2 regions of the Bacillus sp. P4_E1 genome follow, and region 1 is predicted to be linked to the other one. Evidence: riboswitches for the same ligand, from Rfam matches in the RefSeq annotation. Region 1 holds a riboswitch; the other holds the start of a gene.
The links. A riboswitch is a leader RNA that binds a small molecule or an ion and turns the genes downstream of it on or off. The one in region 1 is predicted to bind thiamine pyrophosphate.
Positions count from the first base shown of each region.

Region 2: another riboswitch for thiamine pyrophosphate. It lies ahead of thiT (energy-coupled thiamine transporter ThiT); the one in region 1 lies ahead of thiC (phosphomethylpyrimidine synthase ThiC).

Region 1 covers NZ_JBFUIV010000002.1:316,947-325,181, forward strand. The annotation lists gene AC1DS7_RS03705 (magnetosome magnetite crystal formation protein family) at 1-176, opposite strand, end outside; gene lldP (L-lactate permease) at 464-2,125, shown strand; TPP riboswitch at 2,197-2,312, shown strand; gene thiC (phosphomethylpyrimidine synthase ThiC) at 2,425-4,185, shown strand; gene AC1DS7_RS03720 (arsenic transporter) at 4,437-5,795, opposite strand; gene AC1DS7_RS03725 (cytochrome d ubiquinol oxidase subunit II) at 6,015-7,040, opposite strand; gene cydA (cytochrome ubiquinol oxidase subunit I) at 7,033-8,235, opposite strand, start outside.
Region 2 covers NZ_JBFUIV010000011.1:105,689-113,923, forward strand. The annotation lists gene AC1DS7_RS16795 (DUF4247 domain-containing protein) at 1-269, opposite strand, end outside; gene AC1DS7_RS16800 (DUF4178 domain-containing protein) at 283-789, opposite strand; gene AC1DS7_RS16805 (DUF350 domain-containing protein) at 811-1,215, opposite strand; gene AC1DS7_RS16810 (PspA/IM30 family protein) at 1,446-2,111, opposite strand; gene AC1DS7_RS16815 (lipoprotein BA_5634 family protein) at 2,515-3,093, shown strand; gene AC1DS7_RS16820 (FeoB-associated Cys-rich membrane protein) at 3,129-3,296, opposite strand; gene feoB (ferrous iron transport protein B) at 3,313-5,301, opposite strand; gene AC1DS7_RS16830 (FeoA family protein) at 5,298-5,525, opposite strand; TPP riboswitch at 5,720-5,821, shown strand; gene thiT (energy-coupled thiamine transporter ThiT) at 5,887-6,510, shown strand; gene AC1DS7_RS16840 (sensor histidine kinase) at 6,732-8,235, opposite strand, start outside.

The DNA of each region.
Region 1 (8,235 bases):
AAAATAACTAATCCAATAAATGAAGCGATGCTTGGAACGATATGTGTCCATAGAGCACGTTTCGCATGTGGTTTCGTTTCAGAATCGCCCACAATCCACACGATAATAGGGAATAAGATAGGTGCAAATAATACACTAAAGTATGATAAAGCTGCTAATATTTTGTTTCCGTTCATATATATCACCTCATAAGTAATGTCCGTTGTTATACTTTTAGTATGCGATAAATTTGGCAACCTTCCTATCGATTAACATTACAAAAACGTGACGCTTTTGTAAGATTTCCTTTTTAAATGATGAAATTTTCGAAAAAATCTTTTTAAATGAAAATCGTTGTGATAAAATTATTGAAAACGTTTTCTTAAACGTTTTGTATTTTTTAGACTTAAAGGTATGATGACCTGGTAGTCTATTGATAAGGTTATATCTTATTTAAAAGGGGATTCTTTAGGGGGAGAGAACAATGAACACATGGACACAAGTTTACGATCCGTTCGGTAACATTTGGATTTCGGCAGCAGTCGCACTTATTCCAATCATCTTTTTTTTCTTAGCTTTAGCGGTTTTCCGCATGAAGGGGTATGTGGCAGGATTTATTACAGTTGTATTAACGATTTTGGTGGCGTTATTTGCGTATAAAATGCCATTCACAATGGCAATGGCAGCGACCGGATACGGTTTCTTATACGGATTATGGCCAATTGCGTGGATTATCATTATGTCAGTATTTTTATATAAAATTTCTGTGAAAACAGGTCAATTTGATGTCATTCGTGCATCTGTATTATCCATTACGAATGACCATCGTTTACTCGTTATTTTAATTGGATTTTCATTTGGAGCATTTTTGGAAGGGGCAGCAGGATTTGGTGCACCAGTAGCGATTACGGCAGCGCTTCTGGCAGGCCTTGGGCTAAATCCTTTATATGCAGCAGGTCTTTGTTTAATCGCAAATACTGCACCAGTAGCTTTCGGAGCGATGGGGATTCCGATTACAGTTGCTGGACAAGTGACAGGCATTGATCCACATAAAATTGGACAAATGGCTGGGCATCAATTACCGTTCTTATCTTTATTTGTTCCGTTCTTTATCGTATTTTTAATGGATGGCTTTAAAGGAGTAAAACAAACGTGGCCTGCTTTATTTGTAGCGGGTAGTTCATTTGCAATTACACAGTTTATTACAGCGACGTTTTTAGGACCAGAACTTCCGGATATTACGTCAGCGCTTGTAAGTTTAGTAAGTTTATCGCTATTTTTAAAAGTTTGGCAGCCGAAAGAAATTTATCAAACTAAGCAAGCGAATAGTGAAGTAGCCGCGGCGACGACAACGACATCTATGCCGAAACTAACGGTAGGAAAAGTAGTAAAAGCGTGGTCTCCGTTCATTATTTTGACTGTGATGGTAGTCATCTGGAGCCAGAGTTTCTTTAAAGCGTTATTCGCTCCGGGCGGCGCTTTAGAAAGTCTCGTATTTAAATTTGAAGTTCCAAGCTTGCACAATTTAGTAATGAAAGCAGAGCCAATTGTAAATAAACCAACACCTTATGAAGCAATCTTGAAATTAGATATTTTATCAGCGACTGGAACAGCAATTTTAATTGCTTGTATCATTTCTATCTTTATTTTGAAAATGAGTGCAAAAGATGCAGTAGCAACATTTAAAGAAACGTTAAACGAACTAAAAATGCCAATTTTATCTATTGGATTCGTATTAGGATTCGCATTTATCGCAAATTATTCTGGTCTATCTTCTACATTAGCGTTAGCACTTGCAGGAACTGGCGGATTATTCCCGTTCTTCTCACCATTCTTAGGATGGATTGGCGTATTCTTAACAGGATCAGATACGTCAGCGAACGCACTGTTCTCGAATTTACAAGCAATTACAGCGCAGCAAGTCGGTGTATCTGAAGTGCTTCTTGTTGCAGCAAATACAACGGGCGGTGTAACAGGTAAAATGATTTCTCCGCAATCAATTGCGATTGCTTGTGCGGCAGTTGGACTTGCTGGGAAAGAGTCAGATTTGTTCCGCTTTACATTGAAGCATAGTTTATTCTTTGTTACTATTGTTGGGATTATGACGTATGTGCAGGCTTATTATTTGACTTGGATGATTCCGTAAACAACAAAAGAAATAAACTTTGCATTTTTCAGATTATAGTGTATGATGGGAAAGTATTGAAAATTAAATCAGTGATAAACTAGGGGTGCCTAACGTATGCGTAGGCTGAGAGAGAAGCGTGTGAACTTCTTAACCCTTTGGACCTGATCTGGCTCGTACCAGCGTAGGGAAGTTAACGGCTTTACATAATTATGTCTTTATGAGCCAGGTCCTTATTCTTTTATGGACCTGGCTCTTTTTATTTTGGCATGCGCTGGCCATATCTCGTCCTTGTCACGAACAGGGGGGCAACAAAGGTTATGAAACAGTCTGTTTCAGCTGAGCAAATTGAATTGAAATCGAGTTTACCAGGAAGTAAGAAAGTGTATGTGGATGGAACACGTGAAGGTATGAAAGTACCAATGCGCGAGATTGAACAAAGCGATACGAACGGTGTTCAAAATCCGCCAATCCGTGTGTATGATACGAGTGGACCTTATACAGATCCAGAGTATAAAGTGGAGCTGGAAAAAGGGTTGCAGGCGCCGCGCCACTCTTGGACCTTGGGGCGTGGTGATGTGGAAGCTTATGAAGGACGCGAAATTAAACCTGAGGATGACGGTGTGAAAGTGGCTTCAAAACATACACCTGTTTTCCCGCAAATGGATCGTAAGCCGCTTAGAGCGAAGCAAGGTGCAAATGTTTCGCAAATGCATTATGCGCGTAATGGCATTATTACGTCTGAGATGGAATATGTTGCGATTCGTGAAGGGGTAGAGCCTGAATTTGTTCGTAAGGAGATTGCAGAAGGTCGTGCGATTTTGCCGGCGAACATTAACCATCCTGAAGCGGAACCGATGATAATTGGACGTAATTTTCACGTGAAGGTAAATGCAAATATCGGAAACTCTGCTGTATCGTCTTCTATTGCAGAAGAAGTAGAGAAGATGACGTGGGCGACTCGCTGGGGTGCAGATACGATTATGGATTTATCTACAGGTAAAAACATTCATACAACACGTGAGTGGATTATTCGTAATGCTCCGGTACCAGTTGGAACTGTGCCAATTTATCAAGCGCTTGAAAAAGTAAACGGAATTGCAGAGGATTTAACGTGGGAAGTGTATCGTGATACGTTAATTGAGCAGGCGGAGCAAGGCGTTGATTACTTCACGATTCACGCTGGTGTATTACTTCGTTACATTCCAATTACTGCAAAGCGTATGACAGGTATTGTTTCGCGCGGTGGTTCGATTATGGCGCAGTGGTGTTTATTCCATCATAAAGAAAACTTCCTATATACTCACTTTGAAGAGATTTGTGAAATTATGAAGCAGTACGATGTTTCGTTTTCTCTTGGAGATGGATTACGTCCAGGTTCTATTGCAGATGCAAATGACGAAGCGCAGTTTTCTGAGCTTGAGACACTTGGTGAATTAACAAAAATCGCTTGGAAACATGATGTGCAAGTTATGATTGAAGGACCTGGGCATGTACCGATGCATTTAATTAAAGAAAATATGGAGAAAGAACTTGATATTTGTCAGGGTGCGCCGTTCTATACACTTGGGCCGTTAACGACAGATATTGCACCAGGTTATGATCATATTACTTCAGCGATTGGTGCTGCGATGATTGGCTGGTTTGGAACGGCGATGCTTTGTTATGTAACCCCGAAAGAACATTTAGGTTTACCGAACAAAGATGATGTTCGCGAAGGGGTTATTACGTACAAAATCGCTGCGCATGCAGCCGATCTTGCGAAAGGGCATAAAACGGCTCATCAGCGTGATGATGCACTTTCAAAAGCACGATTTGAATTCCGTTGGCGCGACCAATTTAATTTATCTTTAGATCCTGAACGCGCGATGGAGTACCATGATGAAACGTTGCCAGCAGAAGGGGCGAAAACAGCGCATTTCTGTTCAATGTGTGGCCCAAAGTTTTGTAGTATGAGAATTTCACATGATATTCGTGAATATGCGAAAGAAAATGACTTAGAAACGACAGAAGCAATTGAAAAAGGAATGAAAGAGAAAGCGGTAGAATTCAAAGAAACTGGTAGTCACTTATATCAATAACACGTTACACCTCTTTACTTGATTGATCACACTGTACCTAACTTAAATATAGAAGAAGCCCCCTTTGCTAAGACGGTAGCAAAGGGGGCTTCTGTCGTCTATCCCGCTATTTGTGGGCAGTAAAACTCCCACCTCAAAATTCGGCTGGAGCAAAGAAGTTAGGTGGGAGATAAACTGTCCGTAAACGCCCGATTGGTGCGGGCTAATAATCAGTGGGGGATGAACACCCACCCACCTTATAAAGTTTCACTTTATAAGGTGAAGAATAATTGTACCCAGTAGTATAAGAGGAATAATGTGACGACTGTTGTGAGTGGGATTACGATGAGAGATACGCTTAAATAATCTTTCCATTTCACTTTAATTTTGTTTTGTCTTAAGATATACATCCAAATGAGGGAAGCTAGTGTACCGATTGGTAATAATAGTGAACCGATGTCACTACCGATGATATTTGCGAGATAGATAGTTTTTAATGTGACTGGATCTAGTCCCATTTCTGTTAATGTGATTGTACCAATCATAAGTGCAGGGTGGTTATTGAAGACGTTAGAGAGGAGGGAAACGAGTCCGCCCATTGCAAAGCTGGCATAGAGTAGATGCTGACTTACAATTGGTTCGAGCCAACTTACAAGTGCCGCTGTTAACCCTGCGTTATGAAGCCCGTAAATAATTACATACATAGAGAAAGCGAAAATTAAAATGTGCCACGGTGTCTTTTTCAAAATATCGACTGGGTTTGTTCGTAAGTAGTACCATCTCCAGATGAGAAGAACGAGTGAACCGAGTACGGCAACGATTTCGATTGGAATCGATAAGAAGGATGCAACGAATAGAAGACAGCGCATAAGGAAAACGAAGCCTAATACTTTTAACATGAATTTCGTACGTTTTTGTTTCGTATTAACAGAATTCTGTCCTTTTAACGGATGGAAGTTTTTCGTGAAGAAAATTTCTTCAATATCATATGAAGAAACAGGTAATCTTTCTGGAAGTTTTTTCTTTAAAACTGTATACATGAGCCATGACATAAACAGTAGTCCTAGTGTTGCAGGTACAAACATCATAGCTGTATGCATATAAAGAGTCATATTAACAATATTTAATGCGATTAAGTTTACGATATTACTTACACCGATTGGTGCACTAGATGCAGTGGCAATTAAAGCACCGCTTAATAAATAAGGGATTTGTTGATGAGGTTTTAATTGAAGGTTTTTCAGAAGTAAAATCAAAATCGGTGTTGTAATTAAAATACTACCGTCATTATTAAATAAAAGAGTCATAAGAAAACATAGTAATTGAATGTACCAGTATAGGCGTCGTCCGGAACCTTTCGCTAAATTTGCGAGCTTCGCTGCAGACCAGTGGAAGAAGCCGAAGCTTTCTAATATAACCGCCATAACGATGGTCGCTAATATCGTTATAGAGGCACCGCCGATTTTACTTATAATGTCCATGACGTCTGGTTTTGATACAAGTCCAGTAATGAGGATAATGCTAGCGCCGACTGCTGCCGGCCACGCCTCATTTAAACCGCGAGGTCGCCAAAAGATAACAATCATCGTTAAGAAGAATACAATAATAGTAATCCATATTTCAATGCTCATATTTAACCTACCTTTCTATTTTCCCTTGAACAAATGTAGCTTGTCTCAAGTTTATATAGCATTATATTCAAAAGAAAATAAGAAGAACTAGGCATCTACCTTAATCTAGTGAATATGTGTATTTTGAGCAACAAGGCAAGTATAAGGGGTAGTGTAATAACTATTAGGAGAGGAGTCTAATAAATTAGGGGCATTCTATGTGTGAATGCCCCTAATTTACTATTTTTCCTTTAAAAATGTTCGATCTTTTAAGAATAAATTCCAGAAGAAAATAAATCCTGGTAGTAAAATTGCAATCCCGATTGCGTAAAGAATAAGAAGTGCATAGAATGTTTCGACCGTCGTAAAGCTTGTAAATACAGTTACGTCCGGGTAAATGATATAAGGTAAATGGGCGACGCCGTAAGCGTAGCTTGCAAATGCATATTGAGCGACGACAGCTAAAACTGCAATGCGAGGAAAGCCTAGTGTGCCATATTTCTTATTTGTCCACCAAAGAGAAGAGTATCCGATAACAAATAAAATGATAGAGACTGTAAACCATGGGAATTGCTTTATTAGTCCTTGCATAAGCCAGTGTGTTTCAGGGTCCATTACAACGAGAGCGATAATAGCAGTCACGAGCGTTGCAGGACCAAGTATGATGGCATTTCTTCTATAAATTCGGTACGTATCTTCAGAACCTTGTTCCCTAGCAAAATCAGCAAGAAAGAGAGATGATAGAAATAGTTCCGAAGTTAGTCCGAAGAGCATATAACAATAAATAACGGGACTAGAAAGAAGTTTTCCGTAAAGGAGCACTTCTTTTCCTTCAGACATCGTAATATAGGCACCTTCTGTAACTGGTAGAACGGTAATTAATAGAGCTGGGATTAAGAGCCCGGTAATACCTGAAATAATCCGAAGAAGGTGTTGGTATTTTGGCAGAGAGTAAGCAAATACCATAAATGTACTACGAATCGCAACGAGTACTAAAATTAACATAACTGGTACAAACATAACGGTTGCAAGGGTAAAGGCCGCTTTTGGGAAGAAACCGAGAAAAGCAACGACGACAAAGACAAGAAACGTATTCGTTACTTCCCAAGTTGGTGATAAGTACCGATTAGCAAGCTTGGCAGCAAGCGTCGGGTGTTTAGCGTATACCATGCCCCAAAAACCAGCTCCAAAATCAATAGACCCTAGTATGCTATATACGAAAATAAGAGCCCATAAGATGATGATTGCAATGCTTTCCTCATGCACGAGAATCGCCTCCTTCGTGATGTAAATCATTCTTTAACGGATGTTTCTTAAAGAATGTCCGTAGTACAAAGACGGTTAAAATACCAAGTCCGATATATAAAATGATGAATAAAACAAATAAAGGACCGACGAAATCAGCGCGCGTAGAAGCATCTACCGTGCGTTGCATGCCATAAATTGTCCATGGCTGACGACCACTACAACTAAAAATCCATCCGAATTCAATACCGAGCAACATAACGGGTCCACAGGCGGCAGCTCCCCAAAGAAGCCACTTCGGTAACTCTACTCCTTTTTTTCGGTAAACAAAGTACCAATATAAGAGGGCAATAGCTGCAACTGCAAAGGTAAAGGCAGCGGTGCCGACCATTAAATTGAACAGTGTATGTGTGTAAAATGGTGGCCATGTTTCTTGCGGGAATTCCTTTAGACCTTTTACAACGGTGTTAGGGTCTAGTCCCACTAATAAGCTAAGCATGTTCGGAATTTCAAGGGCATAGTTTAGTTCAAGTGTGTTAGGGTCCACAACCCCGCCAATCGATAAAGGCGCGTGTGATGTCGTTTCAAACAAAGCTTCAGCAGATGCTAGTTTTTCAGGTGAATGTTTATGTAAGGCAATAGCAGATTCATGTCCTGAAAGCCACATCGTAGCACCTGTGATAAATGTAACGACAAGCCCGAGCAATAATCCTTTTTTATGGTAAGCAATTTCACGAGCACTTAAATTTTTCTTTAATAATTTAAATCCAGCGATAGAAGCAATAACAGCTGCTCCAGTTGTATAGGCCGTAATAACGACGTGGAATGCACTTGTGCCAAAGCTCGGATTAAAGAAAGCTTTCCACGGATCAACGTTAAAAACTGAGCCATCTGGATTCATTGAAAAGCCCGCAGGTGTATTCATCCATGTGTTTGCCGATGTAATAAGCACGGCAGATGCAGTGGCGCCAATCATAACGAAAAATAGCGAGATTAATCTCATAACTGGAGGCAGTTTATCAGCCGCATATACGTAAATAGACATGAATAAAGCCTCTAAAAAGAAGGCGAAAATCTCAATTTGAAACGGAACGGAAATAACTTGCCCAACAATTTTGGCGAAACCAGGCCAAAGAAGTGAAATTTGTACACCAACAATTGTTCCAGTTGGAATTGCTACACCGAGAAGGATAGCAAAAGCCTTTGTCCATCTTTT
Region 2 (8,235 bases), on a different contig from region 1:
TTTTCGTCTTCTTTAGATGCTTGCTTCGGTTTCCTTTCGGCTATAAGTTCCTTTGCAACTTCAGGAACTGACCGATTGGCAGCCCTATACACGTAAGATTCTTGTTTACCATCCTTTGCGACAGACTCTAGCGGATAACGGTCCTGAATTGACTTCGCCTGACCACTTTGACAGCCCGATAAAGCATAGCCGGCAATAACAAGTAATGTAACGATAGCAAGTATAGGGATCACGAACGATTTAATCATGGTAAACAATCGGTTTGACATGATTACGCCCCCCTTATGTTGCTCTTATGATTTGTACATCAGCAGGAATAATTACTTCTCCCTCATACATCATTGTGCGACCATTTTGCCATTCAACACGTAATAATTTGCGGTTATCGGATTGGAATTCCCATACGTACTGTTCTTCTGAAGCAGCGAATGGTGTTTTCCCCATAACAACAACACGTCCATTATATTGTTCTTCCATATGATACTCTATATCATCCATTTCAATCGTCGTCGGAATTTCATCGATTGAATCTAAACGACCATCAATCGGTGTATACAATTTGTAATACGTATTTTCACGGTCTTCAATTTTCAAATAACGAATATCTTTCCCATCCTGCAAAGTTAAAATAATCTCCTTGCGAGAATGCATGCTCGTTTTCCCAGTTAATTCGTACATGACTAACGAGACTTCAATCATATCGCCAGGAGCCAACGTTAAAAGACTCTTTTCTGGCTTCGGCGGCTCCGGACTCTTCATTATATTTTTAATACGTTTAAATAAACTCACAATCTACCCCTCCTTTTCTCTTTATAAACAAGCACCTAAAATAAGTGCACCAACGATATGTAATGAACCAGCTAACAACGCATGTGCTAAGCTGCCTTCTTTCGTTCCTTCTTCTAAATCTAAACCAGACATTTTCTTTAACACAAACTCAATGAACATTTCTACAATTAATAAAATAACGAATGAAACTGCTGAGGCAAGAAGCGCTTGCCATAAGTCATTCGCTTTCGTTATAGATTGAGATAAAATGTACCCTTGCGCAAATAATTTCATAACGAAACGCGTTGTCACTGCTGTATTTCCATTTTTCATTTCTTTTAAATCATTGTATTTTGTAAAAATCGAATCAACCCACATAATTGCAAATAAAAGTACCGCACTCGCTCCAGTCCATACAAGCATAGCTAAAACATTCATCCACGTCATTACAAAACCTCCTCTAAAAAAGTAAAGTGAAAATTTAATCAGTGGGGAGTTTTCCATCCCCTACTGATTATTAGTTGAACCAATCGGGCATTTACGGGCAGTCGATCTCCCACCAACCTCTCTGCTTTCACAAAATGTTGAGGTGGGAGTCTTACTGCCCGTTAATGCGGGGTAATAGAAAACCGACATGAATTCTCTTCAGACATGTCGGTTTCTTTGTCTATTCTATATTATTTCTCGTACTGCTTCATAATACGAGCTAATTCATCGTCAACAACAGAATTTTTGTTTAAGCTTGCGAATTCATCATCTAACGACTTTTCTTTCTTGTAAATTTCACCGCTTGCTTCTGCTTCAGCCTCTAATTGAAGTGCTTTCTCTTCCATACGGCTTAAACCAGCTTTTGCTGAATTTGAATCAAATCCAGACATCGCCTGATTAATATTCTTTTGTGCTTTCGCTGCATTTACACGTGCAACAAGTGTTTCACGTTTATTTTTCAGCTCTGTTAATTGCTTACGCATTTCTTCTAGCTTAAGACGAAGGTTATCAGCAGCTGCTTTGTTTTGCTCATAGCTCGCTTTATACTCATTCATCTTTTGCTCTGCATTTTGTTTTTCTTCTAAAGCACGGCGCGCAAGATCTAAGTTGCTAGCTTGAACAGCCATATGAGCTTGCTCTTCACGCTTTTTCACAAGTGCTTCTTGCTCTTCAAATAATATTTTGAATTTCTTCTCAAGTGCGATTTGAGCTGCTACACTTTTCTCAGCTTCTTGTACATCCGCTTGCATATCGCGTAAATATTGATCCGTCATCTTAACTGGATCTTCAGCTTTTTCAATTAATGAATACACATTCGACATTGTTAAATCTCTTAATCGTTTAAATACAGACATCCAAATTCCTCCTATGATATACCTCATATTTCAAATTCACTACTTGGAAAATTAAAAATCTCCCTTTTCAGTAAGAATATTCATTTTTACAACCTATGTGTTTATTATAACAAAACTAAGATATCCTTACATGTTATTTCCAAAATACAACTAATATAATATGACATTCCAAATATAATATTGTATTCCTACTATATCCTTATTATTTCTGCCTCCAAAATTAACTTATTTTTGCGCGATTTCACTAAATTACATAATTGTAATGTTACTGTAAGCTAACTCGATAGTTACGTTTCAATATTTCTTATACACTAATACCAGAAGCAACAAACAAGCTTCTTATAATTTCAGGACTAATACAAAAAATGTATTTACTATAAAACATATAAAAGGAGCAATCATCATGAAAAAATTAGTAGGAATCGGATTAGCAGCAGCAATTTCATTCGGAGCATTATCAGGTTGTTCTTTATTAGGAGAAAAAGCGAACGGCTTTGTACTATACGGAACAGATGAACAAATTCAACAAGTTACAGATAAAAATAAAAAAGAAGTGAAAGAAAAAGACTTCTATAAAATGAAAATGACAACATTAGAGGGTAAAAAAGTTCTTGTAATGGATAAGAAAACTGGTGAAGAACTGGTGAAAAAAGAATTACTTAGCAAAGTTGATAAAAACGATGATACAAAACCACTTGATAAATTACCAGCTGTAACAACAGAAGAAGGCGTGTTATTTGCAAAAGAGAAAGTAGAAAATGCTACACTTGATGGGGCAAAATTAAAATACGAAGGCAACACAATTATCGGAAGTGGCCGTGCATATGCAGACATGTTCGCAATTGTTGACGATGCAACTTATGGAAATGTAAAAGGTGATGAAAAATCTGTTGGTGTATTAAAATTCGATAAAGACCCTAGTAAAGAATTCCCTGGTTACAACGGAGTAGAAGCTTCTCAGCTTGTAAAAATTAAAAAGTAAACAAAAAAGCTTTGCGAAATTCGCAAAGCTTTTTTCTATTTATGAGCGATTTGCTCCATATCCGGACTACAAGTTTGCGACTGACATGACTTACTTAAAGAGCATGCTGCGCATTTGCCTTTTTTACTTCTCTTTACAAAATTAACTAACGTATATGCTGCATAACCAAAAATGATAGCTCCAATTATAATATTGACCATCATTGCAATACATCTCCTTCTAGAATCCGAGTAAGGATCCAACTTGGTATATAATGAGCGTTAATACATAAGCAACAACGAGCGGATAAACGACAGAGAAAACGGTCCATTTCATCGATCCAGTTTCACGTTTAATAACAGCTACTGTCGCTAAGCATGGAACATATAATAAAATAAAGAACATAAATGCATATGCTGATAGCGCAGTATAATGTGCTCCCATTACATTTCCTAGCACATCTTCTTTAACCGCATAAATAATTGCCATTGTAGAAACGACAACTTCTTTCGCTAAAAATCCTGTTAAAAGGGATGCCGCAGCTTGCCACGTTCCAAAACCGAGCGGTGCAAATAGTGGTGCGATAAATCCACCAATCATCGCTAAGAAACTGTCTCCCATATCAACACCAAATCCTGATGGACCTGCATAGTTTAATAACCAAATGACAACAGAACCACCGAAGATGAATGTACCTGCTTTACGAACAAATCCTTTACCTTTCTCCCACGTGCTGAGCCATAACGTTTTTGCTTGTGGCACACGGTAAGGCGGTAGCTCAATTACAAAAATAGATTTTTCCGCTTTTAAAATAGTAAGTGACATAATTTTTGTAACGAGTAATGCAAGAACAATCCCTGCGATATATAAAGAGAACACAACAGTCGCCTGACTATGAGGGAAGAAAACTCCCGCAAATAGTGCATATACAGGTAAACGTGCCGAACAAGACATAAACGGTGTTACAAGAACGGTAAGTAACCTTTCTTTTTCTTGTTCAATCGTTCTCGCTGCCATAATACCTGGAACGTTACATCCAAAGCCGATAATCATCGGAATAAATGCTTTTCCGTTTAAACCGAAAAACTCCATAATTCTATCCATAACAACTGCAATTCGTGCCATATATCCTGAGTCTTCTAATAATGAAATGAAGAAAAATAGTGCAAAGATTTGTGGAACGAATACTAATACCGCACCAACCCCAGCAATAATACCTTCTGTAACGAGTGCTTGAATAAAGTCAGAAGCCCCAACACTTGTGAGCCCAGCTGTAACCCAATCAGTAAGTTGTCCGCCAAAAAATCCATCAAGCATATCAGATAAAGGTGTACCAATCCACGTAAACGTAACCTGAAAAATAAAAAACATAACTGCTAAAAAGATTGGAAGTCCTAAAATTTTATGTGTAATTAATCTATCAATTTTTTCTGAAAAAGGAATTTTTCCTTCTTTCTCATGTTGCATAACATTTGTTTTTAACTTTTCAATATACGCTTCACGAGTCTTGTAAATGTGCTCTTCCAACGTACAATCAAGTTTTCCATCTAAACGAGATCGAATGGCTATAAGTTCCTTATAAATTGGTAATGCTTTCATTTCTTTTTCTACTACTTCGTTATTGCTTAAAAATTGAAGGGCTAACCATCTCGGATGCTCATAATTCGCTGTCTCTAAAAGAGCGATTACCTCTCCAATTCCTTCATCCATTTGTACACCATATGAAATAATGAATGGCTTTTTCTCTTTTTGTTTCTCTTCATGAAGAGTAGTAAGTAATTCTTCACAGCCTTTTCCGGTTCTTGCGATGACAGGAACGACTGTTACACCTAATATTTCTGATAGCCGTTTTACATTAATCACAATTCCTCTTTGCTTTGCCACATCAATCATATTTAAACCAATTGAAACGGGCTTACCAAATTCAAGTAATTGCAATGTTAAATGCATATTTCGCTCAAATTGAGAAGAATCCACTATATTTAACATGTGATGAAATTCATCTGTTAGTAGAAAATTCGTAACGACACCTTCATCACGTGAAACTGGATTCAAATCATAAACGCCTGGTAAATCAATTAATGTTCCTTGCTTATCTTTTAATTTACCAACCTTCTTTTCTACTGTTACACCGCTCCAGTTTCCTACATATTCATAAGAACCAGTAAGTGCATTAAATAATGATGTTTTCCCTGTATTCGGATTCCCTAGCAAAGCAACCTTATTCACGCTAATTCCACCTTTATCATTTTCGCGTCACAATGACGAATACTAATTAACTGTCCACGACACTCCAATGTACAAGGACCTTTAAACATCGCTTTCTGTTTCAAGCGAAGTTCGCTTCCTTCCGCAAGACCGAAAGCAGCTAGTCTACGCTTTAATAACTGATCTAAAGACTGAATACTTTTTACTAACACTTTCTCGCCAATTTTAATATCTACTAAGCTCATAACCTTCCCCCTCAGAAGAGAATGATAATTATTTTCAAAAAAATTATATCATACTCTATTTCAATTGGACTATACCCTTTTGCTTCATATTTATTAACATTTCGCTACAATTCTATTTCAATAATTGTCATACGGTATTCATTTGCCATTCTCATCCATTTCGCTTACAATGAACAATAGCAAATAAAGAATCTCGTTATCACAGGGGGAGCCTTACCGCTGAGAGGGAACAATTCGTTCCGACCCTTTGAACCTGTTAGTTAATGCTAACGCAGGAATTGTGCAAACGTCCGAAATACACACCTCTTTTTTTATTTACGTATTTCGTATCCTCCTATGATAATGTTCTTTTTTGTGCAACTTGGATTTAGGGGGAGACAACATGCGTAACACCAATTTACAAGCGATGATCGAATCTGCTATTCTTGCAGCCTTCGCCTTGATTATCGATATTTTACCATTATCACTTAAACTTCCAACAGGCGGTTCCATCTCATTTGCTATGATACCTATTTTTATTATCGCATACCGCTGGGGTTTCAAAATAGCTTTCTTAGGAGGCTTGATTTGGGGGCTTTTACAAATTGTTGTTGGAGATGCAATTATCGTCACACCGACTCAAACAATAATTGAATACTTCGTTGCCTTTGCATTCATTGGATTTGCTGGACTATTTTATAAGCCCATTCAGCAAACATTAATGAATAATCAAAGAAAGAAAACCATTGCTTATATTATCTTTGCTACATTTATTGGTAGCCTTGCACGTTATTTCTGGCACTTTATTGCAGGTATTATCTTTTGGGGCCAATATGCACCAAAAGGGCAATCAGCCGTCTTATATTCATTAATTGTAAACGGTAGTACAATGCTCGCTTCTTTCACATTATGTACTGTATTACTAATTCTTTTATTTACAACTTCACCACGCTTATTCAAAAGCATTGGTGCTTATCAAATGAATTCACAAAAAAAAGGCGCTTAATTAGCGCTCTTTTTTTTATCAAAGCTCTCAATGAGTAATATCAATAATAAATACGATAAATACACAAAAGAAAATAAATACCATCACACCTAGTAAATTGCTATTCACGGCTAATCTACTCCTTACATAACCTCATTTTCTAACCAAATTATATCGCTTAAAAATAAAGATTAGATAAAGATAATATGAAAATAACTTAAAAAAAGCGTAGCATGTATTGTCTACGCTTTTTTCGGTAAGTAGAAGTAAAATAACACACCATCTTTTGTATTCTTGACCCCATATTCAGCATTGTGCAGCTCTAAAATGTTTTTTGAAATCGCAAGGCCAAGCCCGGTTCCACCTTGTGAACGTTTCCGTGCCGCATCTACTCGATAAAAACGATCCCAAATTTTATCTAATTGTTCTTCTTCAATGTGGGCACCCTTATTTTCAATACACACTTTTATATAATTCTTCTCGTCTATTGTGGAAATAATAATATCCTCTTTATCTGGTGTATAACGTATTGCATTCGTAATGAAGTTCACAATTACTTGTTCAATTCTATTTTGATTCCCAACCACTTCAGCTGGACATATATGTTTGTGCACACTCAGTTCTTTTTTCTCTATCTCCGATGAAAGCTGTTCACATATTTCTTCAATCACTCCATCGATATAGAAAGAATCCATCTTCATGTTATATGTGCCAGACTCAAATTTAGCTAATTCAAGCATATCCAAAATTAGTATATCCATCTTGTCTACTTCTTTTTCCATCGCCTGAAAATAGTAGTCTTTCTTATGTTCAGCTACCCCATCTTTTAAAATGGAAATACAGCTTTTCATAATACTCAGCGGCGTTTTTAGTTCATGCGATACACCTGCAATAAATTCTTTCCTTGTGTTTTCTAACTTTCTTTCTTTTTCAATATCTTGTTCTAACTGTCCAATATGTGAATGTAGCTTATTAGATAGTGTATTAATATTTTTTGATAAATCACCAATCTCATCTTTTGAAGTAATCGGAATTTTTTCTGTAAAATCTAAATGCGCTATCTTCTTTGTTGTATTATTTATTTTTAATAATGGTTTTGCAATTTGTTTTGAGTAATAGAACGAAGCTAGAAAAATGAGAACGACTACAAACGCAACAATATAGATGTAATAATCTTGCACCATTTGTACAGCCTCATCTACAGGCTGCAAAGAAGCCATCGCATATATATATGCTATCGATCCGTCTTTTTCTTTTATTGGTTTAATTAATAATTTATATTTTATATCATTTTTTTCATAATCCACTATTTGTGTTGAATACTGTATGTGATTGCTCTCTTTTGATAATAAATCAGTTTGAAATTCCTTTATGCTATCTAAGAATAAACTATTTTTATAAATTGGATTCACAGGACCTTTTACATCGGGTAACTGTACTTTCGTAACACGCCCGTCTATCTTAGCACCCTGTTCCTGATTAGCTCGTTCTTGAGCAGCCTGTTCTTGAGTAACTTGCTTCTTTTCCTTAACAAGTGGTTCTTGGTCCGCTTTCTTTTTTTCCTTCTCTTCTCGAATCTCACTGATTTTTTTTTCTAACGGTTTATTAGATCCACTTAAATTCCCCTTGCCTAACGCGAAAGAAAATGGAATAAAACTATCTTCTTTTTTCACTCCAGAAAAATTAATTTCTTGGTCTAAAAACTGATTTGACGGTTTATTATCAATCTCTTCTATATTGATGAGA